Regions from separate parts of the Exiguobacterium sp. 9-2 genome, predicted to be linked through region 2. Evidence: a T-box and tRNA genes for the amino acid it is inferred to sense, from the RefSeq annotation. Region 2 holds a T-box; the other holds one or more tRNA genes.
What was found. The T-box of region 2 lies ahead of leuS (leucine--tRNA ligase). A T-box ahead of a tRNA ligase gene usually reads a tRNA of that ligase, here a tRNA-Leu.
Positions count from the first base shown of each region.

Region 1: it encodes a tRNA-Leu, which carries the amino acid that the T-box ahead of leuS (leucine--tRNA ligase) is inferred to sense. The anticodon was not compared.

Region 1 covers NZ_CP142850.1:81,860-96,888, reverse strand. The annotation lists gene radA (DNA repair protein RadA) at 1-76, opposite strand, end outside; gene clpC (ATP-dependent protease ATP-binding subunit ClpC) at 152-2,599, opposite strand; gene VJ374_RS00530 (protein arginine kinase) at 2,599-3,672, opposite strand; gene VJ374_RS00525 (hypothetical protein) at 3,665-4,093, opposite strand; gene VJ374_RS00520 (CtsR family transcriptional regulator) at 4,119-4,574, opposite strand; rRNA gene rrf (5S ribosomal RNA) at 4,706-4,821, opposite strand; rRNA gene VJ374_RS00510 (23S ribosomal RNA) at 4,868-7,787, opposite strand; rRNA gene VJ374_RS00505 (16S ribosomal RNA) at 7,955-9,519, opposite strand; tRNA gene VJ374_RS00500 (tRNA-Ala) at 9,644-9,719, opposite strand; tRNA gene VJ374_RS00495 (tRNA-Pro) at 9,742-9,818, opposite strand; tRNA gene VJ374_RS00490 (tRNA-Arg) at 9,823-9,896, opposite strand; tRNA gene VJ374_RS00485 (tRNA-Leu) at 9,935-10,021, opposite strand; tRNA gene VJ374_RS00480 (tRNA-Thr) at 10,084-10,159, opposite strand; tRNA gene VJ374_RS00475 (tRNA-Val) at 10,174-10,249, opposite strand; rRNA gene rrf (5S ribosomal RNA) at 10,259-10,374, opposite strand; rRNA gene VJ374_RS00465 (23S ribosomal RNA) at 10,477-13,411, opposite strand; rRNA gene VJ374_RS00460 (16S ribosomal RNA) at 13,577-15,029, opposite strand, start outside.
Region 2 covers NZ_CP142850.1:2,319,039-2,334,067, reverse strand. The annotation lists gene VJ374_RS12260 (peptidoglycan bridge formation glycyltransferase FemA/FemB family protein) at 1-785, shown strand, start outside; gene VJ374_RS12255 (HAD family hydrolase) at 876-1,520, shown strand; T-box leader at 1,559-1,781, shown strand; gene leuS (leucine--tRNA ligase) at 1,828-4,233, shown strand; gene VJ374_RS12245 (hypothetical protein) at 4,365-5,342, shown strand; gene VJ374_RS12240 (BaiN/RdsA family NAD(P)/FAD-dependent oxidoreductase) at 5,400-6,671, opposite strand; gene VJ374_RS12235 (putative polysaccharide biosynthesis protein) at 6,863-8,527, shown strand; gene VJ374_RS12230 (pseudouridine synthase) at 8,514-9,233, shown strand; gene VJ374_RS12225 (SDR family oxidoreductase) at 9,294-9,926, opposite strand; gene VJ374_RS12220 (DeoR family transcriptional regulator) at 10,035-10,253, opposite strand; gene pepV (dipeptidase PepV) at 10,573-11,970, shown strand; gene VJ374_RS12210 (MFS transporter) at 12,031-13,179, shown strand; gene thpR (RNA 2',3'-cyclic phosphodiesterase) at 13,187-13,705, shown strand; gene VJ374_RS12200 (hypothetical protein) at 13,707-14,582, shown strand; gene pulA (type I pullulanase) at 14,644-15,029, shown strand, end outside.

The DNA.
Region 1 (15,029 bases), 830 kb from region 2:
CAGAACAACGTCCCATCCATTTCGGTGATTCAGTTCCACAGCTTTGGCAAACGAATTTTGTTTTTAACTTAGCCAATCGATTCATCCTTTCTGTTTCAAAAAAAGACCAGCTTCGCTCAGAAAGTGCGAAAGCTGGCCCTGTGCTCAGTGCTTATTCCGTTGCGGCAGAACTCACGTGATTCCGGCGAACGATGAATTCGTTCTCTTCGACATCAAGCGCAACATGCTCTCCTTTTTGAATATCACCTGCGAGCAATGCTTCTGACAACCGGTCTTCCGCTTCCCGTTGAAGGGCACGACGGATTGGACGTGCGCCGTACTCTGGATCGTATCCGATATCGGCGATCTTCGAGAGGGCAGCTGGTGTCAATTCGAAATGAATTTCCTGTTCAGCCAAACGTTTTTCAAGGGTTTTCGCCATCAACTTCACGATCTCTTCGATATGTTGTTTCTCGAGTGAATGGAAGACGATCGTTTCATCAATCCGGTTCAAGAACTCTGGACGGAAGGCCCGTTTGAGTTCTTCCATGACTTTATCTTTCATGTCTTTGTATTCGCGATCCGTATCTTCAGAAACAGCGAAGCCGACATATTTATTACGTTTAAGGGCACTTGCACCGACGTTCGACGTCATGACGATGATCGTGTTACGGAAATCAACCGTGCGACCTTTCGAGTCTGTTAGGCGCCCATCATCGAGTACCTGCAAGAGAATGTTGAAGACTTCTGGGTGCGCCTTCTCGATTTCATCAAGTAAGATGACTGAGTATGGTTTCCGGCGAACTTTTTCAGTCAATTGACCGCCCTCTTCGTAACCGACATATCCTGGAGGTGAACCAACGAGACGACTCGTTGCATGTTTCTCCATGTACTCTGACATGTCGATCCGGATGATTGCATCCTCATCACCGAACATTGCTTCGGCAACCGCACGTGCGAGTTCTGTCTTACCAACCCCAGTAGGACCGAGGAAAATGAACGAACCGATCGGACGTTTTGGATCTTTCAGTCCAGCACGTGCGCGACGGATCGCTTTTGAAATCGATTTAACGGCTTCATTTTGACCGATGACACGATCGTGAAGGATTTCTTCGAGACGAAGGAGACGATCCGTCTCTTCTTCCGCAATCTTCGTGACCGGTACACCTGTCCAGTTGGCAACAACTTGTGCGATGTCATCTTTTGTGACTTCAAGTTTTTCGTTGCCTTGTTTATTCTGCCATTCCTCTTTCAAACGCTCAAGCTCATCGCGTAATTTTTGTTCCGTATCGCGGAGGCTTGCTGCTTTTTCAAACTCTTGACTTTGGACAGCTTCATCTTTGTCCTTACGGATGCCTTCGAGTTTTGCTTCAACTTCTTTTAAGTTCGGTGGTGCTGTATACGAACGCAACCGAACTTTTGATGCCGCTTCATCGATCAAGTCAATCGCTTTATCCGGAAGGAACCGATCCGAAATGTATCGATCCGACAAGGTGACGGCTTCTTGAATCGCTTCATCTGTGATCGTCACACGGTGGTGTGCTTCATAACGATCGCGAAGACCAAATAGGATTTGCGTCGCTTCATCCGTTGTTGGCTCTGCGACTTGGATCGGTTGGAAACGACGTTCGAGTGCCGCATCTTTTTCGATGTACTTCCGGTACTCATCAAGTGTTGTAGCTCCAATACACTGGAGTTCGCCTCGTGCGAGCGACGGTTTAAGGATATTCGATGCATCGATCGCACCTTCTGCTCCACCTGCTCCAATCAATGTATGCAACTCATCGATGAAGAGAATGATGTTACCCGCTTGACGAATCTCATCCATGACCTTTTTCAAACGATCTTCGAACTCACCACGGTATTTCGTACCGGCGACGAGTGTTCCCATGTCGAGTACCATGACGCGTTTATTGCGTAAGGTCTCCGGTACTTCATTGTTGATGATTTGTTGAGCAAGACCTTCGACGACAGCCGTTTTACCGACCCCTGGTTCCCCGATCAAGACTGGGTTATTCTTCGTCCGGCGGCTCAAGACTTCGATGACGCGTTGAATCTCTTTTGCGCGACCAATGACTGGGTCAAGACGTGTTTCACGCGCTTGTTGAGTCAAATCACGAGCAAGACCATCAAGTGTTGGTGTTGCGACACCTGAACCTGCTTGCGATGCGTTTGCTGTTGTTTCGCTGTTCCCAAGCAACTGGAGTACTTGCTGACGGGCTTTTGAAAGACTGATGCCTAAGTTATTTAAGACACGAGCAGCAACGCCCTCTCCTTCTCGGATCAATCCGAGCAAGAGGTGTTCTGTCCCAACGTAAGAATGACCAAGTTTACGTGCCTCATCCATTGATAACTCAATGACCTTTTTCGCACGTGGTGTATAGTGAATCGTCGTTGCACCATCTTGTCCGCGACCGATCAATGCTTCGACTTCCATTTGAATTTTATCTGAACTGAGACCGAGTGCTGTTAATGCTTTCGCAGCAATTCCGTCTCCTTCACGTACAAGTCCGAGTAAAATGTGTTCTGTTCCGATATTGTGGTGCCCCAACCGTACTGCCTCTTCTTGAGCAAGTGCCAATACACGTTGTGCACGTTCTGTGAATCGTCCAAACATCATTATGCAAAACCTCCTTGTGTGTGATCCCTGTTTGTTTGTTCGGTTAACATCGTCCGGATTCGTTTCGCCCGTTCGATGTCCCGTTCTCTAGATGTTAATTGTTTCCCGAAATGCTTTTGTAGAAAACCTGTTTGTAGCGAGACGAGCAGTTGGTGAAAAAGATTTGGAGGTAGATTGACCTCTAGTCCCAGACTGTCCGCTAAGCGAACATCCGATAACCGTTCCGTTGCTTCCCGCGCTGTAATCAGTCGAGCTGATGTCAGGATGCCATAGGAACGATATAGTCTGTCCTCTAGTTCTTCTTGATACATCTCCAATAATCCTTTTCGTGCTGCCTGTTCTGCTTCAATTAATGCTTCGACCGCAAATTGATAGTCCGTAATCAGCATATCCTCACTTGCTCCAAGCGTCCGTTGGTTCGAAAGTTGGAACATGCGACCAGAAGCATCGCTTCCCTCGCCGTAACGCCCACGAATCGCGAATCCGAGCTGTCGTAAGTGTTTAATATAGCCTTGAATCTGATTCGTCAGGACCAGTCCCGGTAAGTGCAACATCACGGAAGCACGAAGACCTGTTCCGACGTTACTCGGACACGTCGTTAAATAACCAAGCGTATCATCAAAAGCAATTTTAAATCGTTCACTGATCAAGCGATCGACTTGTTTTGCGATCCGAAACGCTTCTTCAAGCTGTAGCCCAGGAAATAATGTCTGGATTCGAAAATGATCTTCTTCGTTTACCATGACACTGATCTGCTCATCCTCACTAATGAAGAGTCCTGTCCGTGGATGACTGGCTAACGCTGGACTGATCAGATGCTTTTCTACTAAAGCGGTTCGAGTCAGGACATCTGCTTGATCGACGCGACCAAACCGGAACCCTTTCATCCCGTTTAGTTGACGTTCGGTCTCTTCAATGAGCGCATTAGCTTGTGCTTCTGACAACATCGTTGAGAACGGATAACGTGTCGTATTACGTGCCAATCGGATCCGTGTCGAAACGACGATGTCGTCAAAGGGAGAAGATTGATTCATCGATTCGCTTAAAGGGTGTTGGAGCAACTCTTCAAACATGACGCAAATCCTCCTCGACACTCTCAATCTGTTGTTTTATGATTTCTGCTTCTTCATAATCTTCTGCTAAGATTTTGCGGTTAAGTTGTTCTTTGAGTCGACTGAGTTGCTGGTTCAATCGTTTTTCAACGGATTCCTCATCAGGTCGTGAGCCATAATGTTGCGTATGACCGTGTTGGAACTGACGAACCATACCGTCGACTTCGTCTTTGAAAAATGAATAACAAGTCGGGCAACCGACTTTACGAAGATGAAGCAATTGTTGACGGGTCATACCGCAAGACGGACATGCCGTCCCTTGGTATTCACGTGCTAACTCCCGCACACAAACCGAGCATAAGAACTTCTCATCGGTTTCCGATTCTTGTGGAAGTTTGACACGGACGATTGCTTCTCGTTCGCCACATCGTTGACAACGCATCGTGCATTCCTCCAATGTCCGACGACTAGAGTCGCTTCATGGTTTGAAGAAGCGTCCGCATCAAGTGGGCACGCATCCGGTGTTGATCTTCGACCGCCATTGGCAAACTCTCTTTTTGCAACAGCGATTGAATCAAAATAGCTTCCCGCCGCGTCAGTAATTGTTCGTTCATCAAACGAATCAAATAATCTTCTGCAGCTTGTTCCGTCAAATGATCACCGATCCATGAACTGACTTCGTCTAATAGATCGTGACTATCGAGCACAACGATTTTTTGAATCCGAATGTATCCACCGCCGCCCCGCTTACTTTCAACAAAATAACCCTTTTCGACCGTAAAACGAGTATTAATGACGTAATTGATTTGTGATGGAACACAGTCAAAACGTTGTGCAATTTCTTGACGTTTGATTTCAATCGTCTTTTCGTCGTGTAAAATTTGCTTTAAATAGGCTTCGATGATATCTGTGATGTTTTGCATTGGCACCACCTCTCTGACCATCTTTGACTATTGTTTGATTTAATAGTAATCATCTAAAAAAAGAAATGCAACTGATAAGGCTTTTTAGAAAACACAAAAAGACCGACCTGCAATCTGCAGATCGGTCAAGTGCCTGGCAACGTCCTATCCTCACAGGGGGAAGCCCCCAACTACTTTCGGCGTTCAAGTGCTTAACTTCCGTGTTCGGCATGGGAACGGGTGTGACCACTTGGCTATCGTCACCAGACGACGGGCTCGCGCCCTCAAAACTGAAGTCATCAACAAGCATCTGCTAGAACAAGGCCTCGACCGATTAGTATCACTCAGCTCCACATGTCGCCATGCTTCCACCCGTGACCTATCCACCTCATCGTCTCTGAGGGGTCTTTCTTGATTACTCAAAGGGAAATCTCATCTTGGAGGGGGCTTCATGCTTAGATGCTTTCAGCATTTATCCCGTCCGCACGTAGCTACCCAGCGATGCTCCTGGCGGAACAACTGGTACACCAGCGGTGCGTCCATCCCGGTCCTCTCGTACTAAGGACAGCTCTCCTCAAATTTCCTGCGCCCACGACGGATAGGGACCGAACTGTCTCACGACGTTCTGAACCCAGCTCGCGTACCGCTTTAATGGGCGAACAGCCCAACCCTTGGGACCTACTCCAGCCCCAGGATGCGATGAGCCGACATCGAGGTGCCAAACCTCCCCGTCGATGTGGACTCTTGGGGGAGATCAGCCTGTTATCCCCAGGGTAGCTTTTATCCGTTGAGCGATGGCCCTTCCATGCGGAACCACCGGATCACTAAGCCCGACTTTCGTCCCTGCTCGACTTGTAGGTCTCGCAGTCAAGCTCCCTTCTGCCTTTGCGCTCTACGAATGATTTCCAACCATTCTGAGGGAACCTTTGGGCGCCTCCGTTACTGTTTAGGAGGCGACCGCCCCAGTCAAACTACCCGCCTGACACGGTCCTCCAGCCGGATCACGGCTGCGAGTTAGAGACTCTATGCATGAAGGGCGGTATCCCAAGGGTGACTCCTCCGAAGCTGGCGCTCCGGGCTCGACGTCTCCCGCCTATCCTGTACATCATGCACAAAGCCTCAATATCGGCTGTAGTAAAGCTCCATGGGGTCTTTCCGTCCTGTCGCGGGTAACCTGCATCTTCACAGGTACTATGATTTCACCGGGTCTCTCGTTGAGACAGTGCCCAAATCGTTACGCCTTTCGTGCGGGTCGGAACTTACCCGACAAGGAATTTCGCTACCTTAGGACCGTTATAGTTACGGCCGCCGTTTACTGGGGCTTCGGTTCAAAGCTTCGCTTGCGCTAACCCATCCCCTTAACCTTCCAGCACCGGGCAGGCGTCAGCCCCTATACGTCATCTTGCGATTTAGCAGAGACCTGTGTTTTTGCTAAACAGTCGTTTGGGCCTATTCACTGCGGCTCTACATGTGTAGAGCGTCCCTTCTCCCGAAGTTACGGGACCATTTTGCCGAGTTCCTTAACGAGAGTTATCCCGCGCGTCTTAGAATTCTCATCTCGCCTACCTGTGTCGGTTTACGGTACTGGCGCCTTCCCCCTCACTAGAGGCTTTTCTTGGCAGTGGCAGTGTGAAATCGTGACCTACGTCCCTACGGGACTCCGCATCGTTCCTTGACTGTGATGCCTGACGGATTTGCCAATCAGACGGTCTTGAAACTTGCACATGCACTTCCATCCGCATGCGTCACTATCCTCCTGCGTCCCCCCATTGTTCAAACGGTGGATCGGCGGTACAGGAATATCAACCTGTTATCCATCGCCTACGCCTTTCGGCCTCGGCTTAGGTCCAGACTAACCCTGAGCGGACGAGCCTTCCTCAGGAAACCTTGGGCTTTCGACGGAGGGGATTCTCACCCCTCTTTTCGCTACTCACACCGGCATTCTCACTTCCAAACGCTCCACTGCTCCTTCCGGTACAGCTTCACAGCGGTTTGGAACGCTCCCCTACCATTCCTTACGGAATCCGCAGCTTCGGTGGTATGTTTAGCCCCGTTACATTTTCGGCGCGGCGCCACTCGACTAGTGAGCTATTACGCACTCTTTGAATGGTGGCTGCTTCTAAGCCAACATCCCTAGCTGTCTAGGCAGCGCCACATCCTTTTCCACTTAACATACACTTGGGGACCTTAGCTGGCGGTCTGGGCTGTTTCCCTCTTGACTACGGATCTTATCACTCGCAGTCTGACTCCCGAGTATAAGTTGCTGGCATTCGGAGTTTAACTGAATTCGGTAACCCTGTGGGGGCCCCTAGTCCAATCAGTGCTCTACCTCCAGAACTCTCAACCTCGAGGCTAGCCCTAAAGCTATTTCGGGGAGAACCAGCTATCTCCAGGTTCGATTGGCATTTCACCGCTACCCACACCTCATCCCCGCACTTTTCAACGTGCGTGGGTTCGGACCTCCAGTCAGTGTTACCTGACCTTCATCCTGGACATGGGTAGATCACCTGGTTTCGGGTCTACGACAACGCACTGAACGCCCTGTTCAGACTCGCTTTCGCTACGGCTCCGCCTCATCGGCTTAACCTCGCGCGTTATCGTAACTCGCCGGTTCATTCTACAAAAGGCACGCCATCACCCGTTAACGGGCTCTGACTACTTGTAGGCATACGGTTTCAGGATCTATTTCACTCCCCTTCCGGGGTGCTTTTCACCTTTCCCTCACGGTACTGGTTCACTATCGGTCACTAGGGAGTATTTAGCCTTGGGAGATGGTCCTCCCGGATTCCGACGGGGTTTCACGTGTCCCGCCGTACTCAGGATCCACTCTGGAGGGAAAACAGTTTCAGCTACAGGGCTGTCACCTTCTTCGGCCGACCTTTCCAGGTCCTTCACCTACTGTCTTCCTTTTTGACTCCGTATAGAGTGTCCTACAACCCCGAAGAGCATGCTCTCCGGTTTGGGCTGTTCCCGTTTCGCTCGCCGCTACTCAGGGAATCGCATTTGCTTTCTCTTCCTCCGGGTACTTAGATGTTTCAGTTCCCCGGGTCTGCCTCACGCTACGCTATGTATTCACGTAACATGTCCCATCCCATTACAGATGGTGGGTTCCCCCATTCGGAAATCTTCGGATCAAAGCATACTTACTGCTCCCCGAAGCATATCGCTGTTCGTCGCGTCCTTCATCGGCTCCTAGTGCCAAGGCATCCACCGTACGCCCTTCATACCTTGATCTAGCGTTGGTATTCTAAGAACACACGTCTTAAATGACATGGTTAATTAAAAGTTTGATGTCTTGTTGATGTCTTCAGTTTTCAAGGTGCGAGTGTCTCTTGCGAGACTGAGAGACGAGCTCTCAAAACTGAACGATGGGCATGTCCCGTAAGGGACGTTTTCCTTAGAAAGGAGGTGATCCAGCCGCACCTTCCGATACGGCTACCTTGTTACGACTTCACCCCAATCATCTACCCCACCTTCGACGGCTGGCTCCTTACGGTTACCTCACCGGCTTCGGGTGTTGCAAACTCTCGTGGTGTGACGGGCGGTGTGTACAAGACCCGGGAACGTATTCACCGCAGTATGCTGACCTGCGATTACTAGCGATTCCGACTTCATGCAGGCGAGTTGCAGCCTGCTGCAATCCGAACTGGGAACGGCTTTATGGGATTGGCTCCACCTCGCGGTCTCGCTGCCCTTTGTACCGTCCATTGTAGCACGTGTGTAGCCCAACTCATAAGGGGCATGATGATTTGACGTCATCCCCACCTTCCTCCGGTTTGTCACCGGCAGTCTCCCTAGAGTGCCCAACTGAATGCTGGCAACTAAGGATAGGGGTTGCGCTCGTTGCGGGACTTAACCCAACATCTCACGACACGAGCTGACGACAACCATGCACCACCTGTCACCATTGTCCCCGAAGGGAAAACTTGATCTCTCAAGCGGTCAATGGGATGTCAAGAGTTGGTAAGGTTCTTCGCGTTGCTTCGAATTAAACCACATGCTCCACCGCTTGTGCGGGTCCCCGTCAATTCCTTTGAGTTTCAGCCTTGCGGCCGTACTCCCCAGGCGGAGTGCTTAATGCGTTAGCTTCAGCACTGAGGGGCGGAAACCCCCCAACACCTAGCACTCATCGTTTACGGCGTGGACTACCAGGGTATCTAATCCTGTTTGCTCCCCACGCTTTCGCGCCTCAGCGTCAGTTACAGACCAAAGAGTCGCCTTCGCCACTGGTGTTCCTCCACATCTCTACGCATTTCACCGCTACACGTGGAATTCCACTCTTCTCTTCTGTACTCAAGCCTTCCAGTTTCCAATGGCCCTCCCCGGTTGAGCCGGGGGCTTTCACATCAGACTTAAAAGGCCGCCTGCGCGCGCTTTACGCCCAATAATTCCGGACAACGCTTGCCACCTACGTATTACCGCGGCTGCTGGCACGTAGTTAGCCGTGGCTTTCTCGTAAGGTACCGTCAAGGTACGAGCATTCCCTCTCGTACGTGTTCTTCCCTTACAACAGAGTTTTACGATCCGAAAACCTTCATCACTCACGCGGCGTTGCTCCATCAGACTTTCGTCCATTGTGGAAGATTCCCTACTGCTGCCTCCCGTAGGAGTCTGGGCCGTGTCTCAGTCCCAGTGTGGCCGATCACCCTCTCAGGTCGGCTATGCATCGTCGCCTTGGTGGGCCGTTACCCCACCAACTAGCTAATGCACCGCAAGGCCATCTCAAGGTGACGCCGGAGCGCCTTTCATCAGCGGACCATGCGGTCCGTTGAACTATCCGGTATTAGCTCCGATTTCTCGGAGTTATCCCAATCCTTGAGGCAGGTTCCTTACGTGTTACTCACCCGTCCGCCGCTCATTCCACTGCCTTCCCTCCGAAGAGTTCCGCCAGCTTCCTGCGCTCGACTTGCATGTATTAGGCACGCCGCCAGCGTTCGTCCTGAGCCAGGATCAAACTCTCCATGAAGTGTTTGACTTGCTCGTTGTGTGACCGAAGCCACGATTGACGAAGCTTGCGCTTCATTCGTTTTTGTATTCCGTAGAATACGATTTTTGCCTCATCGTTCAGTTTTCAAAGTTCGTCATAAAAATGGTGGAGCCTAGCGGGATCGAACCGCTGACCTCCTGCGTGCAAGGCAGGCGCTCTCCCAGCTGAGCTAAGGCCCCATTAAAGGGATGAAATTGAAGATGGTCGGGAAGACAGGATTCGAACCTGCGACCCCTTGGTCCCAAACCAAGTGCTCTACCAAGCTGAGCTACTTCCCGAAAATGCACCCTGAGAGATTCGAACTCCCGACCCCTTGATTCGTAGTCAAGTACTCTATCCAGCTGAGCTAAGGGTGCGGAATATAAGGATCAAACAGCAAACATCAAAATGAAAATGGTACCGAGGGCCGGAATCGAACCGGCACGGGGAAACCCCCGCAGGATTTTAAGTCCTGTGCGTCTACCAGTTCCGCCACCCCGGCAGGGATATAAAAGGTAGAACCTTCATTCATAATTGAATTCTGGTGATCATTGAAGATGAAAATGGTGCCGGCAACAGGAGTCGAACCCGCGACCTACTGATTACAAGTCAGTTGCTCTACCAGCTGAGCTACACCGGCAAGTGTAATAAAAATGGTGGAGGATGACGGGATCGAACCGCCGACCCCCTGCTTGTAAGGCAGGTGCTCTCCCAGCTGAGCTAATCCTCCATATGTATCGCCTGGCAGCGTCCTATCCTCACAGGGGGAAGCCCCCAACTACTTTCGGCGTTCAAGTGCTTAACTTCCGTGTTCGGCATGGGAACGGGTGTGACCACTTGGCTATCGCCACCAGACATTTATTATCTTAACATTATGTTCACATAACGTCAAGACTTTTTTTCATTTTTTTGAAAGGCTCGCGCCCTCAAAACTGAAGTCATCAACAATGCATCTGCTAGAACAAGGCCTCGACCGATTAGTATCACTCAGCTCCACATGTCGCCATGCTTCCACCCGTGACCTATCTACCTCATCGTCTCTGAGGGGTCTTTCTTGATTACTCAAAGGGAAATCTCATCTTGGAGGGGGCTTCATGCTTAGATGCTTTCAGCATTTATCCCGTCCGCACGTAGCTACCCAGCGATGCTCCTGGCGGAACAACTGGTACACCAGCGGTGCGTCCATCCCGGTCCTCTCGTACTAAGGACAGCTCTCCTCAAATTTCCTGCTGCGCCCACGACGGATAGGGACCGAACTGTCTCACGACGTTCTGAACCCAGCTCGCGTACCGCTTTAATGGGCGAACAGCCCAACCCTTGGGACCTACTCCAGCCCCAGGATGCGATGAGCCGACATCGAGGTGCCAAACCTCCCCGTCGATGTGGACTCTTGGGGGAGATCAGCCTGTTATCCCCAGGGTAGCTTTTATCCGTTGAGCGATGGCCCTTCCATGCGGAACCACCGGATCACTAAGCCCGACTTTCGTCCCTGCTCGACTTGTAGGTCTCGCAGTCAAGCTCCCTTCTGCCTTTGCGCTCTACGAATGATTTCCAACCATTCTGAGGGAACCTTTGGGCGCCTCCGTTACTGTTTAGGAGGCGACCGCCCCAGTCAAACTACCCGCCTGACACGGTCCTCCAGCCGGATCACGGCTGCGAGTTAGAGACTCTCTATGCATGAAGGGCGGTATCCCAAGGGTGACTCCTCCGAAGCTGGCGCTCCGGGCTCGACGTCTCCCGCCTATCCTGTACATCATGCACAAAGCCTCAATATCAGGCTGTAGTAAAGCTCCATGGGGTCTTTCCGTCCTGTCGCGGGTAACCTGCATCTTCACAGGTACTATGATTTCACCGGGTCTCTCGTTGAGACAGTGCCCAAATCGTTACGCCTTTCGTGCGGGTCGGAACTTACCCGACAAGGAATTTCGCTACCTTAGGACCGTTATAGTTACGGCCGCCGTTTACTGGGGCTTCGGTTCAAAGCTTCGCTTGCGCTAACCCATCCCCTTAACCTTCCAGCACCGGGCAGGCGTCAGCCCCTATACGTCATCTTGCGATTTAGCAGAGACCTGTGTTTTTGCTAAACAGTCGTTTGGGCCTATTCACTGCGGCTCTACATGTGTAGAGCGTCCCTTCTCCCGAAGTTACGGGACCATTTTGCCGAGTTCCTTAACGAGAGTTATCCCGCGCGTCTTAGAATTCTCATCTCGCCTACCTGTGTCGGTTTACGGTACTGGCGCCTTCCCCCTCACTAGAGGCTTTTCTTGGCAGTGTGAAATCGTGACCTACGTCCCTACGGGACTCCGCGTCGTTCCTTGACTTTGATGCCTGACGGATTTGCCAATCAGACGGTCTTGAAACTTGCACATGCACTTCCATCCGCATGCGTCACTATCCTCCTGCGTCCCCCCATTGTTCAAACGGTGGATCGGCGGTACAGGAATATCAACCTGTTATCCATCGCCTACGCCTTTCGGCCTCGGCTTAGGTCCAGACTAACCCTGAGCGGACGAGCCTTCCTCAGGAAACCTTGGGCTTTCGACGGAGGGGATTCTCACCCCTCTTTTCGCTACTCACACCGGCATTCTCACTTCCAAACGCTCCACTGCTCCTTCCGGTACAGCTTCACAGCGGTTTGGAACGCTCCCCTACCATTCCTTACGGAATCCGCATCCGCAGCTTCGGTGGTATGTTTAGCCCCGTTACATTTTCGGCGCGGCGCCACTCGACTAGTGAGCTATTACGCACTCTTTGAATGGTGGCTGCTTCTAAGCCAACATCCTAGCTGTCTAGGCAGCGCCACATCCTTTTCCACTTAACATACACTTGGGGACCTTAGCTGGCGGTCTGGGCTGTTTCCCTCTTGACTACGGATCTTATCACTCGCAGTCTGACTCCCGAGTATAAGTTGCTGGCATTCGGAGTTTAACTGAATTCGGTAACCCTGTGGGGGCCCCTAGTCCAATCAGTGCTCTACCTCCAGAACTCTCAACCTCGAGGCTAGCCCTAAAGCTATTTCGGGGAGAACCAGCTATCTCCAGGTTCGATTGGCATTTCACCGCTACCCACACCTCATCCCCGCACTTTTCAACGTGCGTGGGTTCGGACCTCCAGTCAGTGTTACCTGACCTTCATCCTGGACATGGGTAGATCACCTGGTTTCGGGTCTACGACAACGCAACGCACTGAACGCCCTGTTCAGACTCGCTTTCGCTACGGCTCCGCCTCATCGGCTTAACCTCGCGCGTTATCGTAACTCGCCGGTTCATTCTACAAAAGGCACGCCATCACCCGTTAACGGGCTCTGACTACTTGTAGGCATACGGTTTCAGGATCTATTTCACTCCCCTTCCGGGGTGCTTTTCACCTTTCCCTCACGGTACTGGTTCACTATCGGTCACTAGGGAGTATTTAGCCTTGGGAGATGGTCCTCCCGGATTCCGACGGGGTTTCACGTGTCCCGCCGTACTCAGGATCCACTCTGGAGGGAAAACAGTTTCAGCTACAGGGCTGTCACCTTCTTCGGCCGACCTTTCCAGGTCCTTCACCTACTGTCTTCCTTTTTGACTCCGTATAGAGTGTCCTACAACCCCGAAGAGCATGCTCTCCGGTTTGGGCTGTTCCCGTTTCGCTCGCCGCTACTCAGGGAATCGCATTTGCTTTCTCTTCCTCCGGGTACTACTTATGTTTGTTTCAGTTCCCCGGGTCTGCCTCACGCTACACTATGTATTCATGTAACATGTCCCATCCCATTACAGATGGTGGGTTCCCCCATTCGGAAATCTTCGGATCAAAGCATACTTACTGCTCCCCGAAGCATATCGCTGTTCGTCGCGTCCTTCATCGGCTCCTAGTGCCAAGGCATCCACCGTACGCCCTTCATACCTTGATCTAGCGTTGGTATTCTAAGAACACACGTCTAATGACATGGTTAATTAAAAGTTTGATGTCTTGTTGATGTCTTCAGTTTTCAAGGTGCGAGTGTCTCTTGCGAGACTGAGAGACGAGCTCTCAAAACTGAACGATGGGCATGTCCCGTAAGGGACGTTTTCCTTAGAAAGGAGGTGATCCAGCCGCACCTTCCGATACGGCTACCTTGTTACGACTTCACCCCAATCATCTACCCCACCTTCGACGGCTGGCTCCTTGCGGTTACCTCACCGGCTTCGGGTGTTGCAAACTCTCGTGGTGTGACGGGCGGTGTGTACAAGACCCGGGAACGTATTCACCGCAGTATGCTGACCTGCGATTACTAGCGATTCCGACTTCATGCAGGCGAGTTGCAGCCTGCAATCCGAACTGGGAACGGCTTTATGGGATTGGCTCCACCTCGCGGTCTCGCTGCCCTTTGTACCGTCCATTGTAGCACGTGTGTAGCCCAACTCATAAGGGGCATGATGATTTGACGTCATCCCCACCTTCCTCCGGTTTGTCACCGGCAGTCTCCCTAGAGTGCCCAACTGAATGCTGGCAACTAAGGATAGGGGTTGCGCTCGTTGCGGGACTTAACCCAACATCTCACGACACGAGCTGACGACAACCATGCACCACCTGTCACCATTGTCCCCGAAGGGAAAACTTGATCTCTCAAGCGGTCAATGGGATGTCAAGAGTTGGTAAGGTTCTTCGCGTTGCTTCGAATTAAACCACATGCTCCACCGCTTGTGCGGGTCCCCGTCATCAATTCCTTTGAGTTTCAGCCTTGCGGCCGTACTCCCCAGGCGGAGTGCTTAATGCGTTAGCTTCTTCAGCACTGAGGGGCGGAAACCCCCCAACACCTAGCACTCATCGTTTACGGCGTGGACTACCAGGGTATCTAATCCTGTTTGCTCCCCACGCTTTCGCGCCTCAGCGTCAGTTACAGACCAAAGAGTCGCCTTCGCCACTGGTGTTCCTCCACATCTCTACGCATTTCACCGCTACACGTGGAATTCCACTCTTCTCTTCTGTACTCAAGCCTTCCAGTTTCCAATGGCCCTCCCCGGTTGAGCCGGGGGCTTTCACATCAGACTTAAAAGGCCGCCTGCGCGCGCTTTACGCCCAATAATTCCGGACAACGCTTGCCACCTACGTATTACCGCGGCTGCTGGCACGTAGTTAGCCGTGGCTTTCTCGTAAGGTACCGTCAAGGTACGAGCATTCCCTCTCGTACGTGTTCTTCCCTTACAACAGAGTTTTACGATCCGAAAACCTTCATCACTCACGCGGCGTTGCTCCATCAGACTTTCGTCCATTGTGGAAGATTCCCTACTGCTGCCTCCCGTAGGAGTCTGGGCCGTGTCTCAGTCCCAGTGTGGCCGATCACCCTCTCAGGTCGGCTATGCATCGTCGCCTTGGTGAGCCGTTACCCCACCAACTAGCTAATGCACCGCAAGGCCATCTCAAGGTGACGCCGAAGCGCCTTTCATCAGCGGACCATGCGGTCCGTTGAACTATCCGGTATTAGCTCCGATTTCTCGGAGTTATCCCAATCCTTGAGGCAGGTTCCTTACGTGTTACTCACCCGTCCG
Region 2 (15,029 bases):
GACTGACTGCGTCCGAGATCCAGCAGGCTCGTTTATCCTTTGAGAGGTGGGCGGAGCAAGAATCGATCGTCTCGGAAATGATCCGCTTTAATCCATTAACAGGTAATGAACGGTTTATGCAGGACTGGACAAAAGTTTCCTTCATCCGTCATACGACGAGTATTGATTTGCGTCCTTCACTTGAAGATATCATGCAGACATTTCATAAGAAGACGAGAAGCATGATTCGTAAATCGCTTGCTTCACCCTTAACCGTCAGAACAGGAACACGGGACGATCTACCTGTTTTTTTAGCGTTGTATCATGAAACGATGGACCGGAAGAATGCCTCGGCTCATTATTATTTTACCGCGACGTATTTTGAGCAATTGATGGAGACGAACCCACTTTGTGAGCCCTTATTACTGATGGCGGAAATCGACGGAAAAGCGGTTGGGGGATACTTCGTATTGCTTGGAAAAGAATACGCCCACGGTCATTTGATCGGCTGTAAGCGGGATGAAGAGAAGATGTTCCCGAATCAGCGACTTGAGTACGAAGCAATTCTTCAGGCAAAAGCACGAGGACTCGTCGAACAACATCTTGGGGGCGGGTATCAAGAACGGGATAGTCTTTTTGAGAGTAAATGCCGTTACACTGGATATCGACTATTTGAGTATCATCAAGGAAAATCCATCCTGCAGCCATCACTATATGATTTGCTCTGCGTACGATACGGATCAAATGCTGATTCCGATTATTTTCCGGCGTATCGACAAGCTGGTATTCAGGTGGCAACTAGTTAAATAGATAATGAGAGTATGAAAACGACTACATCGTGTAGTCGTTTTTTTGATATGCTGAAGTCAGGATCGATCAATAAAGGGGGAGTTATCGTGAAAAAACGCGGTCTGATTTTTGATATGGACGGGGTTATCTTAGATAGTGAGATTCGCTACTTTGAAGTGCATCAACAGATGTTCAAAAGGTTATCGATTCCGCTTGATCCGGTTCAGTATGCGACGTTCATGGGAAAAACAGGAGATGAAATGTGGGAAGAACTCGTCGCCCAGCATCAGCTGAAAGAAACAGCTAGTGCGTTGCTTGAGGAAGAACATCGCTTGTTTCAAATTCATGCAAAGCCGGAGGAGTGTGGATTAAAAAAAGGCGTCACACAAGTCATCGAACAAGCGGCGACTCTTGGTTACGATATCGGCATTGCTTCTTCGAGTTCACTTCAGAAAATCGAACGTGTCATCCGTCATTATGGGCTTCCGATCACGCACTACGTCAGTGGAGAAGAAGTCATCCGTTCGAAACCGGATCCCGCGATTTTTCGACTTGCGGCAGAGCGGATTGGACACGCACCCGAGAACTGTCTTGTCATTGAAGACGCTGCGAACGGGATGATTGGTGCGAAAGCAGCAGGCATGGAAGTGATTGCGCTTCTTGATGACCGGATGCCAACGCAACGCTTAGAGCAAGCGGATCATGTCGCGCAATCACACGCAGAAATCGAGGAAATTTTACGGAAGCGTTGACGCTTGAGGAAGAAACAGATTACACTAGAAAAAGATAGTCAAATGCATGGAACTGAAGTAGTAGGGGAAAGGTGCCGTCAAGAGAGCTGGTGGAAGGTGCGAACCAGTCGGTAACAACCGTGAACTCGTCAGGGAGCACGATTCGTGAAGTCGTAGTAGCGAATCCGGTCTTTCACACCGTTATCCGTGAATCAAGCGGTCTGTCATAGACAGACAACGTGGGTGGTACCGCGGAAGCCAAACCGGTCTTTCGTCCCTTTTCTTAGGGGCGGAAGACCGGTTTTTTTAGATTAGAGGAGGAAAAGACATGCCGTACAATCATCGCGAAATTGAACCGAAATGGCAGGCGCGTTGGGATCAAGACAACGCCTTCGTCACGACAGAAGATCCAGAAAAAGAAGGGTTCTATGCCCTTGATATGTTCCCGTATCCGTCAGGTGCTGGACTCCATGTTGGTCATCCGGAAGGTTACACAGCAACGGATATCCTCGCACGGATGAAGCGGATGCAAGGATACAATGTCCTTCACCCAATGGGATGGGATGCGTTCGGATTACCAGCAGAACAATACGCGCTCGATACAGGAAACGATCCACGCGAATTCACAGCGAAAAACATCGAGACGTTCAAGCGTCAGCTTAAAGAACTTGGATTCTCGTATGACTGGGATCGTGAAATCAACACAACGGATCCAAAATACTACAAATGGACGCAGTGGATCTTTACGAAGTTGTATGAAAAAGGACTTGCCTTCGTAGACGAAGTCGCAGTCAACTGGTGCCCGGCACTTGGAACTGTCCTTGCGAATGAAGAGGTCATCGACGGATTATCCGAACGCGGAAATCATCCGGTTGTGCGTGTTCCGATGCGTCAATGGGTCTTGAAAATCACGGAATATGCGGATCGCCTTCTTGAAGATCTGGATGATCTCGATTGGCCGGATTCTGTCAAAGAGATGCAACGCAACTGGATCGGGAAATCTGAGGGTGCTGAGATTGATTTCACGATTGATGGACATAAAAAACAAGTCACGGTCTTTACGACACGTCCGGACACGATCTTCGGTGCGACGTATCTAGTACTTGCACCGGAGCATCCATTCGTAACTGACATCACGACAGCGGATCACAAGGAAGCCGTCGATGCGTACATTTCGCAAGTCCAAACGAAGTCAGATCTCGAGCGAACGGATTTAGCGAAGGAAAAAACAGGTGTCTTCACGGGTGCTTTTGCGGTCAATCCGATCTCAGGCGATCGTCTTCCAATCTGGATCGCTGATTACGTCCTTGCTTCTTACGGAACAGGTGCGATCATGGCTGTTCCAGGACACGATGAGCGCGACCACGAATTCGCGAAACAATTCGACTTACCGATCGTTGAAGTCGTCGCGGGTGGAAATGTCGACGAAGCAGCCTACACAGGAGAGGGCGAACACGTCAACTCGCATATGCTTGATGGACTTGGGAAACAAGAAGCAATCGAGACGATGATCGCTGAACTCGAAACGAACCAAGTCGGTCGTAAAAAAATCACGTATCGACTCCGAGACTGGTTGTTCAGTCGTCAACGGTATTGGGGCGAGCCGATTCCAGTCGTTCATATGGAAGATGGTTCAATGAAAACACTCAATCAAGAGGAATTACCGCTTGAACTTCCAATCATTCCAGAAATCAAACCGTCTGGTACGGGCGAATCACCACTTGCGCTTGCTGAAGACTGGTTGGATTACACAGATCCTGAAACAGGAATGAAAGGCCGTCGCGAGACGAATACGATGCCACAATGGGGCGGAAGCTGCTGGTACTACCTTCGTTTCATCGATCCACACAATGAAGAAGCGATTGCGGATCCAGAAAAATTAAAATACTGGCTTCCAGTCGATATTTATATCGGTGGGGCAGAGCATGCTGTTCTCCATTTGTTGTATGCACGGTTCTGGCATAAAGTCTTGTATGATGCAGGCGTCGTACCAACAAAAGAACCATTCCAGAAGTTATACAACCAAGGAATGATCCTTGGAGAGAACAACGAGAAAATGTCAAAATCTCGCGGTAACGTCATCAACCCGGATGAAATCGTCAAGTCGCATGGTGCTGATACGTTACGTTTATACGAAATGTTCATGGGACCACTCGATGCATCGGTTGCCTGGTCTGAGAACGGTCTTGACGGAGCGCGTCGTTTCCTCGATCGCGTTTGGCGCTTGTTCGAACGGACAGCAGACATTCAAGACGTCACGGAAGTCGATGCTGACTTCGAACGGACATACCACCAGACCGTCAAGAAGGTCACGGAAGACTTCGCGAACATTCAGTTCAACACCGGGATTTCGCAACTCATGGTCTTCGTCAACGAAGCGAATAAACAGCCGGTTCTCCCGCGTCACTTCCTTCGTGGATTCATTCAATTGTTAACACCGGTCGCACCGCACCTTGGTGAAGAACTGTGGGAACAACTTGGCTTTGAAGAGACATTGACGTATGCGGCATGGCCAACATTCGATGAATCAAAACTTGTCAGCGATACGATGGAATTCGTCATTCAAGTGAACGGTAAAGTTCGCTCGAAAATCGAAATCAACATCGATGCGACAAAAGAAGAAATCGAAGCACTTGCCTTTGCTGATGAAAAGACACAAGAATGGATTGGCGACAAGACGGTTCGGAAAGTCATCGTCGTACCGAAAAAATTGATCAATATCGTGGCGAACTAAGCCATAACCCCTTTCATTCACTTGATGCGAATGGAAGGGGTTTCTTCATTTCCGTCGCAAGTCCGCTTTTTTTTTGAACGTCCTTCTGCTACACTGAATCAGAAACCGAGAAAGAAAGGCGATTATCATCAATGAAACGATCTTATATAGTCTATACAACGATTTTTGCTGTCGTTTCGGGGTTGATTCTTTGTATACTGCTCGTCTTCTCGAAGCCAGAGACGTTGTCACGTATTCAGGAAACGTTCGCGAAAATCGAGACGCAATCGAAGCATCAGGCAGCTGTCAAACAGGTGCCACCGAAAACGCCTTCAGCCATTCCGAATCCAGAAGAACCGTTAATTAAAAATGTTCAACAGATGTTATATGATGATTCCATAGGTTCGTACCTCGTCGTAACAGAGGACTACCGTTTCTTTGAAATCAGTGGAACTGGAGAACGCATCAATGCGACGTTTCAGTTGGAAGAAGGGAAACTCTTATTGTCTGGTCTTGACGGGATGACACTCGTTGACGGAGAGACAGTCGCTTTATTGACGTCGAATCAAATTCTAGTCACGATTAAACGAAAAGATGGCGTCTGGAGTGAAGAAAAACGCGAAAAAGTACAAGGGACGACGATTCGAGACAGTTTCCATGGTCTTGGATATGATGCGAAGAAAAAAGAATTCTATACAATCAATCAAATTCGCTCGATTGGTCGTGTTGAATTGACTTACTTTGCAATGAAAGAGGACAAAATCAAGATTGATCCAGATGCTTCGGAAAAGAAGAAGCGTGCCTTAAAGAAAAAGCAAAAACCACCGTACTTGTCGATCATCAAACGAGAGAAAATCGAAGCGGCGAGCGGAATGCGAAGTGATGCGAAAAAAGCATTTGAATCCAGATTCCGTCCGATTGGTCTTGCAGAACGGCAAGGTCGGATCTATACGTTAGACTCAGAAGCACTTTATCTTTATTCGATTGATCAGAAAGAGAAAACGATTACGGGGGAGACAGCGAGTCCGAAAGTGTATGGATCAAAAGGAATCTTTGTACAAGATAATGAATTGTTCGCCTTAGTCGTCACGGATAAATTCTCAAGTCGATCGTTCACACCGATTGACTGATGTAGAAAAAAGACCCGATTTCTCTGATTAACAGAGACAAATCGGGTCTTTTTTGTATTAAGAGACAGTGTCACGTGCCATCTCTGCAGCGTGACTACCGGCACAATGACCCGTCACGAACGCAGCTGTGATATTGTATCCACCTGTATAGCCATGGATATCAAGAATTTCGCCAGCGAAGAATAATCGCTCCGCCTTTTTCGACATCATCGTTTTGGGATCAATCTCTTTAATCGAGACACCGCCACCCGTGACGAAGGCCTTATCGAAATCGAGCGTTCCTGTTGCTTTGAGTGGGAATCGTTTCAATTGTTGCAGGAAGTCCGTCCAGTCCTGTTTCTTTACTTGTGTACAAACTTCATCGCCAAAGCCGATTCGAGCGAACAGGAGTTCAAGCAATCGTTCTGGTACAAAACCACGAAGGGCATTCCGAACCGATTTCTTCGGATTTGCCGCAAGTGCTGCCTGGAAGCGTTCTGTTAATGCACCAAGTGACTCATCCGGGAAGAGATCGATCGATAGATGAACGATCGTCTCTTTCGATCGTTTGCGCTCTTTGATCGTATATTGGCTACACCGTAAAGCGATCGGACCACTTAAACCGAAGTGTGTGAACAGTAGATCACCCGTATGTGTCTTGATTGCTTTGTCCTTTTTACCGTGAACCGTTAAGGCAACGTCACGCAACGACAGTCCTTGTAATGTTTTTTCATGAATGAACGTATCACCTAACAAAATCGGGACTTCCGTTGGGAAAAGTTCCGTGATCGTATGACCAGCTTTTTCAGCCCACGGATAGCCGTCACCCGTCGAACCCGTGTGCGGAACAGATTGTCCGCCGACCGCTACGATACAACTTTTTGCTTCAAGACGCATGCCGTTTTCTAAGATGACAGCTGCAAAAGAACCATCTGGATGGAAGTCGAGCGTAGCGACTTGCGCGTCTGTTTGAATCTCGGCGCCATGTGCACGGATTTGATCGATCAATACACGAACGACGTCTGCCGCCTTATCCGAGACCGGGAACATCCGACCGTTATCCTCTTCTTTGAGTGCGACACCAAATCCTTCGAACAAATCGATGATCGATTCATTATTAAATTGAGAAAAGGCGCTATAAAGGAAACGTCCGTTTCCTGGAATCGACTGGACGAGCTCATCGAGTGGCTTTCGGTTCGTGACGTTACACCGTCCGCCGCCAGAGATTGCGAGCTTTCGTCCTAATTTATTTCCTTTATCGAGCAGGAGCGTCCGGGCTCCGGCTTGTAAAGAGGCGAGCGTCGCCATCAAACCGCTCGGTCCGCCTCCGATTACGATTACATCGTACATAAGGTCACCTCATTCATAGAATTCTGCTTGTTTCACTTTAGCAGAAGTTGCGACTGTAAACAAACCGTCTCTTTCAATTCAAGATAGACAGCGGTATAATGATTTGCAATTGTGTACGAGAGAACTTGTATAATGAGACAGTCACGATTAGAGTGTCGATTTAAAAATTAGAAAGCGTGAGGGATGTTACCATGTCCACAGTCAGTAATAAGCAGTCTACTTCTTCCGGCAATGCAGGATTCGTTCGTGGAACGATGCTCCTGTCCGGTGCGTCACTGATTTCCCGCGCACTGGGTTTGATTTATCTCTTTCCGTTTCAGTTCATGGTCGGTGCGACAGGTATCATGTTCTATACCTATGCCTACAACTACTATGCGATCATGATTGGTCTTGCGACAGCGGGGATTCCTGTTGCCGTCTCGAAATTCGTCGCCAAATACAATGCGTTAGGAGAATATGATACGAGTGAACGTTTGTATCGGTCTGGTCTAAAAATCATGTCCTTGACCGGGGTTGTCTCTTTTCTCGCCTTATTCTTCCTTGCACCGTATTTAGCACACCGGGCGATTCCAGGCGGTGACGTCGATTCAGCCTCGTACGTCGATGCCGTCACGATGACGATTCGAGGGGTTAGTTTTGCGTTACTCTTGATTCCACCGATGAGTATGACGCGTGGATATTTCCAAGGGTATCAATCGATGGGTCCAACTGCGATTTCGCAAATTCTAGAACAAATCGTCCGCATCATCTTCTTACTCGTAGGAGTCAGCGTCGCCATCTATTTATTTGATTCAGGTGTAGCCTTTGCAGCGACGATTGCAACGTTCAGCGCATTCATTGGTGCAATCGGTAGTGTCGCGGTTCTCATCTATTACTTCCGCAAACGATCCAGTGGTTTACAAGAACTACGCGCTACACAAATCGTCCGTTCGCCGGATCGCCCGTTAACGGATTTGTATAAGGAATTATTGACGTACGCGATTCCAATCGTCATGGTCGGTCTTTCGACGCCGCTTTACCAAGTCATCGATCAGAACACGATGAATGCCGCGTTACAAAGTATTGGCTATACGCTCGAAGCTGCCGGAAATGCGACGGCCTATCTGATTGCGGATAGTCATAAGATCGTCTTGATTCCGGTCTCGGTCGCAACAGGCTTATCGTTGTCTGCGACGCCACTATTGACAGCTTCCTTCACGCAAGGAGATATGCGAAAAGTACGGGCTCAAATTTCGCAGATTTATCAACTCGTCTTCTTCGTGACGATTCCGGCAGTTGTTGGAATGATTCTCCTCAGTGAAGAAACGTTCCATGTGCTCTTTCCGAAAGATCAAGCAGCATGGGTCTATCTGTTGAGTTATGCACCAAGTGCCTTGTTCCTTGCCCTTTATTCAGTCACGGCAGCGGTCCTTCAAGGGATTAACCGTCAGTACTTTACGATCATCGCAACACTTGCTGGATTACTTGCGAAGTATCTTTTGAATGCACCGTTGATTCATTTGACGGGTGATGGAACAGGTGCTGGATATGCGACGATCATCGGCTATCTCGTTGCGACCGGTTTGATGTTCTTCCGGATCACACAAACGGTGAAGTTCCCATTCAGTACGGTCTTACGCCGGACGTCGTTGATCTTGATCATCAGTGCCATGATGGGAGCGGGTGTCGCGCTCGTCAAGTGGGGAATGGTATCCATCTTGCCAGAGACGACATGGGCGTCTCTATTGATTCTGATCGTAGGGGCAGCAGTCGGAATCGTGATTTTTGCAGGACTCTCGATTTGGAGTGGCTTAGCAGAAGTCGTATTAGGACGTAAAATTTCATTGAAACGAGGACGAGGTCATGCGTCTAGATAAATTGTTATCCAACATGGGAGCAGGCTCCCGAAAAGAAGTGAAGCTGCTGCTGAAGGCAGGGGCGATTCAAGTCGATGGAGAGATCGTGCGTGATCCGAAACAACATGTCGATGTCGAGACGCAACAGGTTCTGATGTATGGGGAACCGGTTACGTATCAAAAATACATCTACTTGATGATGAATAAACCACCGGGTGTCATTAGTGCAACAGAAGATAAACGAGATGAGACCGTCATTGATCTGTTGTTTGAAGACGTGACGTATTTCAAACCGTTCCCGGTCGGACGACTCGATAAAGATACAGAGGGTCTATTGCTGTTGACGAATGATGGGTCGTTTAATCACGCTTTAATGTCTCCAAAGAAACACGTCGAAAAAACGTATTACGCAGAAGTGACAGGAGTGTTGACGCAAGAAGACATCGAAGCGGTTGCGGCAGGCGTCACGTTAGAAGACGGCTACCGAGCAAAGCCGGGAAAACTTGTCATCTTATCGACGACAGAAACAGATTCAACGCTTGAGTTGACGATCACGGAAGGGAAGTTCCATCAAGTCAAACGGATGATGCTTGCGCTCGGGAAAGAGGTCACGTTCTTGAAACGGCGCTCGATTGGCCGCTTGGAACTCGATCCGGCACTTGCGCTCGGAGATTATCGTGAACTGACGCCAGCGGAACTGTCTTTGTTTGAGTGGCAACCTGAATAAGCAAAACGAAAAGGCGGTGGAATGAGCGTACATTCCATCGCCTTTTGTTATGGGTTTCGATTATTGATTACGCAATGCTTCTGCGATTGGATAAGGACCACTGAGTACTTCGAATACACGAGATTGTGTCGGATGATCGATCAAGTGAACGAATAATGCTGCGATATCGTCACGCGACACCTTACGATCTTCGTATGAATCGAAATGCTCTTTCGTTTCGACAGTGCCTGCCGGGTCGTCGTAGCTGAGTGGACCAGGACGTACGATCGTATAATTGAGTCCGCTTTCCTGGAGGTGTGCGTCTGCTGTTGCTTTAGATTCGAGATATACTTTCAATTCACCTTTTGGTTCTTCGGTACCTACTGAACTGAGCATCAGGAAACGATCGATACCGTTGGCTTTTGCTGCATCGATGACTTTAATTGCACCTTCTTGATCGACGGCGCGCGTCAATTCGTCTGATGCGCCACCAGCACCCGCTGCAAAGATGACGACGTCCGCATTACTGATGACACCACTGACATCCTTCGTCAAATCCCCAAGTCTGACTTCAGATGCACCGAGTGCAATCAAATCGTTGATTTGATTTTCTTCTCGTACGACCGCGATTGCTTGATGATCACCTTGTTTAGCGATCAATTCGACCATCTTGCGTCCAGTCGTTCCGTTTGCTCCAATGATTAAAATATTCATTCTTCTCAACTCCTTCTCCCAATAGCTATACCCCACGTTTTAAAAAAGATAACAAAAAAAGACGCGAAGAATCGCGTCATCGAAAGATATACATAGTGAAACAGTGGATCAACCCGCTTGCTTTTGTTTCTTGCTCGACGTCCATGTACCGCGTCGAGGGCTCACAATGAGATTGTTGTATTCGAGCACGTTCAAATCCCGCTGAACGGTCCTTGAAGTGATGCCAAACTCTTCAACCAACTCTGCTGTCGTAGTAGCTCCGTTCTCTTGGATGTAGAGATAAATCGATTTAATCCGGGTCAACATACGGTCTGTAGAATCTTTCATTGGTATAACCACTCCCCCAATGGATAGAATAGTGTTCTAAAGCTTCGGGTGACAAAAGACAATGCAATATCCAGTTGTTTCGCCTTTAGTATAACGTTTTGATGTTAAATTGCAAGTGATTTAACCGAACGTTTGCATAAAAAACATATTCAAACAGATTGTAAAGTCGATAATTGGAGTTTTAATATCGTTTAATGTTCGTTATTTAAACAAATAAAAAAGAAAACAGAATTTGGATGTTCGTATCTGAACGAATATTCGCTATACTAGAAAGGTGTATAGGAAACGAATTCAACCTAGAATGAAGGAGCGAAATCAGATGGTAAATTGGAAAGAAGAAGTACTCGCGCGTCGCGAGGACTTATTAGAGGATTTAAAAGAACTACTGCGGATTCCGAGTATACTTGATGAATCAACAATCGAAGAAGGTGCACCGTTTGGTCAAGAAGTCAAACGAGCCCTTGATTGGATGCTCGCGACAGGGGAACGAGACGGATTCAAGACAAAAAATGTTGATGGATACGCCGGACATTTGGAATATGGTCAAGGGGAAGAGTTACTCGGTATTCTTTGTCACTTAGACGTCGTACCAGCTGGTGGCGATCACTGGACATACGGTCCATTTAACCCAACGCTTGTCGATGGGAAACTGTATGCGCGCGGTGCAATCGATGATAAAGGACCGACGATGGCAGCTTATTATGCCTTGAAGATCGTCAAAGAACTCGGATTACCGCTCTCAAAACGTATTCGTTTGATTGCTGGAGGAGATGAAGAGAGTGACTGGCGTTGTGTGAATCATTACTTCAAACATGAAGAAATGCCGACTCTCGGCTTTGCACCAGATGCCGACTTCCCGATCATCAATGCGGAAAAAGGACTGTATGATGGGTTATTGATTCAAGGGAAACCAGCGCAAGCATCTGATACAGGCTACCATCTCGTTCGTTTTGAAGGCGGCGAACGTCCGAACATGGTTCCGGGTCATGCCCAAGCACTTCTTCGTGTCGTCGAATTGGGGACGCTTGAAACGGATTTCCATACGTATCTTGAAGAACAAGGCTTGTCTGGGACGGTCAAGCAAGAAACGGAAGGTCTCGTTCTTGATGTGAACGGTGTCGCAGCCCATGCGATGGAGCCGGATAACGGTAAAAATGCTGCCTTACATTTAGCACGTTTCCTCAATACGCTTCACTTGGATTATAACGGTAGTCGTTATATTCAGCTTGTCACGCACATGTTCCGTGATTCTCGCGGTGTAGCGATTGGTGTCGCTGCTTCAGACGAGACAGGTGACTTAACGATCAACGGTGGTGTATTCCGGTATGTAGAAGAGCAAGGAACAGCGTCGATCAACATCCGTTATCCTTATTCAGCAGACTTCACGGAACGCTTGCAAATCATCAAGGAAGCGGCAGCGGGATATGGCTTCGAGTTACAGACTCGAACACATATGACACCACACCATGTCGATCCGGATCATGAATTGATTCAGACACTGAGTGCCGTGTATGAACGTCATACGAACCAACCAGCTGATCTGATCGCTATCGGTGGTGGTACATATGCACGTTCGTTAACGGCAGGGGTTGCATTTGGACCAGTCTTCCCAGGTGGTCCTGAAGTTGCCCACCAAGTCGATGAATATGTTGATTTTGAAGAACTCTTGCTTGCTGTCGCGATTTATGCAGAAGCAATTTATGAACTCGCAAAATAATGACTGATGATCCCCCGCATCGTGAAGATGGGGGGATTGCTTCTTGAAAGGAAGTTCCGTGTGAAAAATCGTCAAACTTATCATTTCCAAGCGTTATATTTCTTTATTTTCTTTGGACAAGGTGCACTCATTCCGTATCTTGCGCTTTATTTTTCAAGCGATGCGTTCGGTCTGTCCGCTTCAGAGATTGGTACAATCGTTGCGATCGGACCGATTCTCTCTATTTTCTTACAGCCCGTTTGGGGCATCGCGGCAGATCGACTCGGAAAGCCAAAACGTCTCTTACTCGTTGCCATGCTCGCCGCTGGAGTATTTACATTGAGTTACTTACTGACGTCCGCTTATCTACTTTTACTGTTGATTTCATGTGTCTGGGCATTATTCCAGTGCGCGCATATTCCACTCGTTGATACATTAGCGATCGAATATACACGAAAACGTAAGGTAGATTATGGCGCCTTGCGTCTTTTTGGATCAGCTGGTTTTGCTTTAGCCGTCTTCATCCTTGGACAAATCACTGAGGAGGGTGGACTTGGTCTGATTTTTTATGCGACCGGTGCAGCGTGGGTTCTTGGTTTTCTTGTGTTGATCGGTATTGAAGAAACGGGGAACGTACACATTTCACATCAACAACAGGTACCGTTGAAACAACTCTTTTCGAATCGACGCTTCTTGTTATTCTTAGCGGGAGGGAGTTTGATCTTCGGACCGATCTTCGCCAATAACTATTACTTTGGCAGCTACGTCACGATTCGTGGAGAGACAACCGCGCTCGTCGGGACCTTGTTCTTCGTCGCCGTTCTGTGCGAAATCCCGTTCATGCGCATCGCTTCGCGTCTATTGTTACGATTCGGAGCGATTCCAGTTCTTGTCTTCATTTCCTTGCTGTCAGCTGCTCGTACGGCGATGATCGCATTAGAGCTTCCGATCGTCATGCTTTGGGTATTGTCTGCGATGCAAGGAATGATCGTCGGATTGTTGATCCCTGTTGCATTAGACTATGTTCGGTCACTCGTTCCAGAGACGATGGTCGCAACAGCTGTCAGTACATATATGGCAACGACGACAGGGCTAGCGACAGCGCTGTTTAACTTGATGAGTGGGTTTGTGCTAGACCAAAGTACAATCTATACCGTCTTTTGGGTATATACAATTAGCAGTATTCTTGGTGCCGTCCTGTACAGTGTCAGTGGTCGAATGAAGGAGTGAAGATACGATGAGACAGGAACGACACTTTTTCGTTGCTTTACCGATTCCTTCTGAAGATTTAGCAAATATCGCTAATCGTTTATCTCTATCTGATTACTTTCGAAATGTCTATACGTTAGAAGAGTACCATTTGACGCTTCGTTTTTTTGGCCCGCTGGAGGAAGAAGAACAACGATCGTGGAAACAGCAACTGCAGGAGATTGCGCGCACGATCGAACCTTTCGTACTTCGATTAGATCGTCTAATTACCTTTGGACAAAGGGAGCGACCACGTGTCGTCGGATTCGGAACAGAAGCAGAGGAATTGTTTCGATTAGTGCGTCTGATTGATCCAAGTGCGACTAAACCATTCGTTCCGCATGTCACGATCGCGAAGAAGTGGCGCACGGAGGCGGAAGAATGGACGACGAATCCGATACAACCGGTGGAATGGACTGTTCGTGAACTTATTCTGTTTGAAGTACGACCAGGCGTTTCGCCGCGATATGAACCGGTTTACCGGATTCATCTAGGTAAAGAGGAATGAGGTGATCCACATCGCAATCTTGATGAAACTATATGACTTAGATAGTCGATTTGAAAAAAATCCGCTTGAGATGACAAAACGGTTCGGTGAACATCAGGCGCTTGATTACGCTCATGTCTATCGTAGATGGGAGGCTGGAGAATTATTTCCCGGGGAAACGCTCATCCGTCCGAAGAAGTGGTGGCAAGTGATGAAAAAAAGCGAAGTCATTCAACTTCCGGGTAAACAATTATCTCGAAGAGCGTTTGATAAATGGTACAAAAAACGTCTCGAGTTACAAAAATTATTAAACGTCACTGGTGGAGCGGGCGAAGAGGACATTTGGCGGATTCCGTTAAAACGTCATTTAGACTTTTATCAGATGTTACACCTCTTGAATGAACAGTATGCAATGTTTTATCGCACCGTCATTCAATATCAAGTCGGGGAAGTCGAATTGAGTCCGTTCGTCGTCGGTCCATCCGCGATTTATATCATGGAATGGCTTGACGGTGACGAAAGTATCTATCATATCCGGCGAGATAAGTTGTGGCGGGAACAACCGTTCAAGGCATCCACAAAACAAATTTTGAATCCGAACATCGGTTTAAAGCGGACGGAAGATATTCTACGAGTCGTACTTGGGCGAGATTATGTCTTGCCGATCGAACGAGTCATTTTAGCACCTTCAGGTTATTTTGATCAGATTCCAAAAGAGACGACGACGACTTACGTCAATAAAGTCGAGTTTCCAAACTGGCTGCAACGAATGAATGCAAGTGCGCCGCATACAAAAGCGTTTCAGATGCGGGTGTGTGAAAAAATCCTAAAAGAGACCGTATCGATCCCGTTTCAAATGGCAATTCTAAGTGAAGGGCAGTCAGGAATTCAAGAGTAGGGGAGGAAGCGACGGCATTGTCGTTGCGAAAGACATGACGAACCAAGAGGTGGTAATACCGGTGATCCGGGCAGAGTTCTCATCGTTTCGAAGCATCCGAGTCGAGGTCGAAGGCAATCCGTCAATCCACTGGTCGCTTGAATGTGATGGGAAACCGCTTGAAATTCAACAGACCGAAACGCATCGAGAGGAACAGTTCGTGATTTATGAGTTAACGGTTCTTGAACCAGTCGAGTTAGAATGCCGCTATGAGGTGTTCGGAGCAGGCAGGTCAATCCGTGTCGTTCCTGATCGATTAGTTCGGACGGAAGCGTTCGAGCGAAAGTACCGTTACGAAGAGAAGCTCGGTGTCTGGGAAGAAGACGATACGTATCATTTTGCTGTCTGGTCGCCTGTCGCAGAGCAAATCGTGTGTATCGTATACGATCAAGATGAACAGGTACTCGG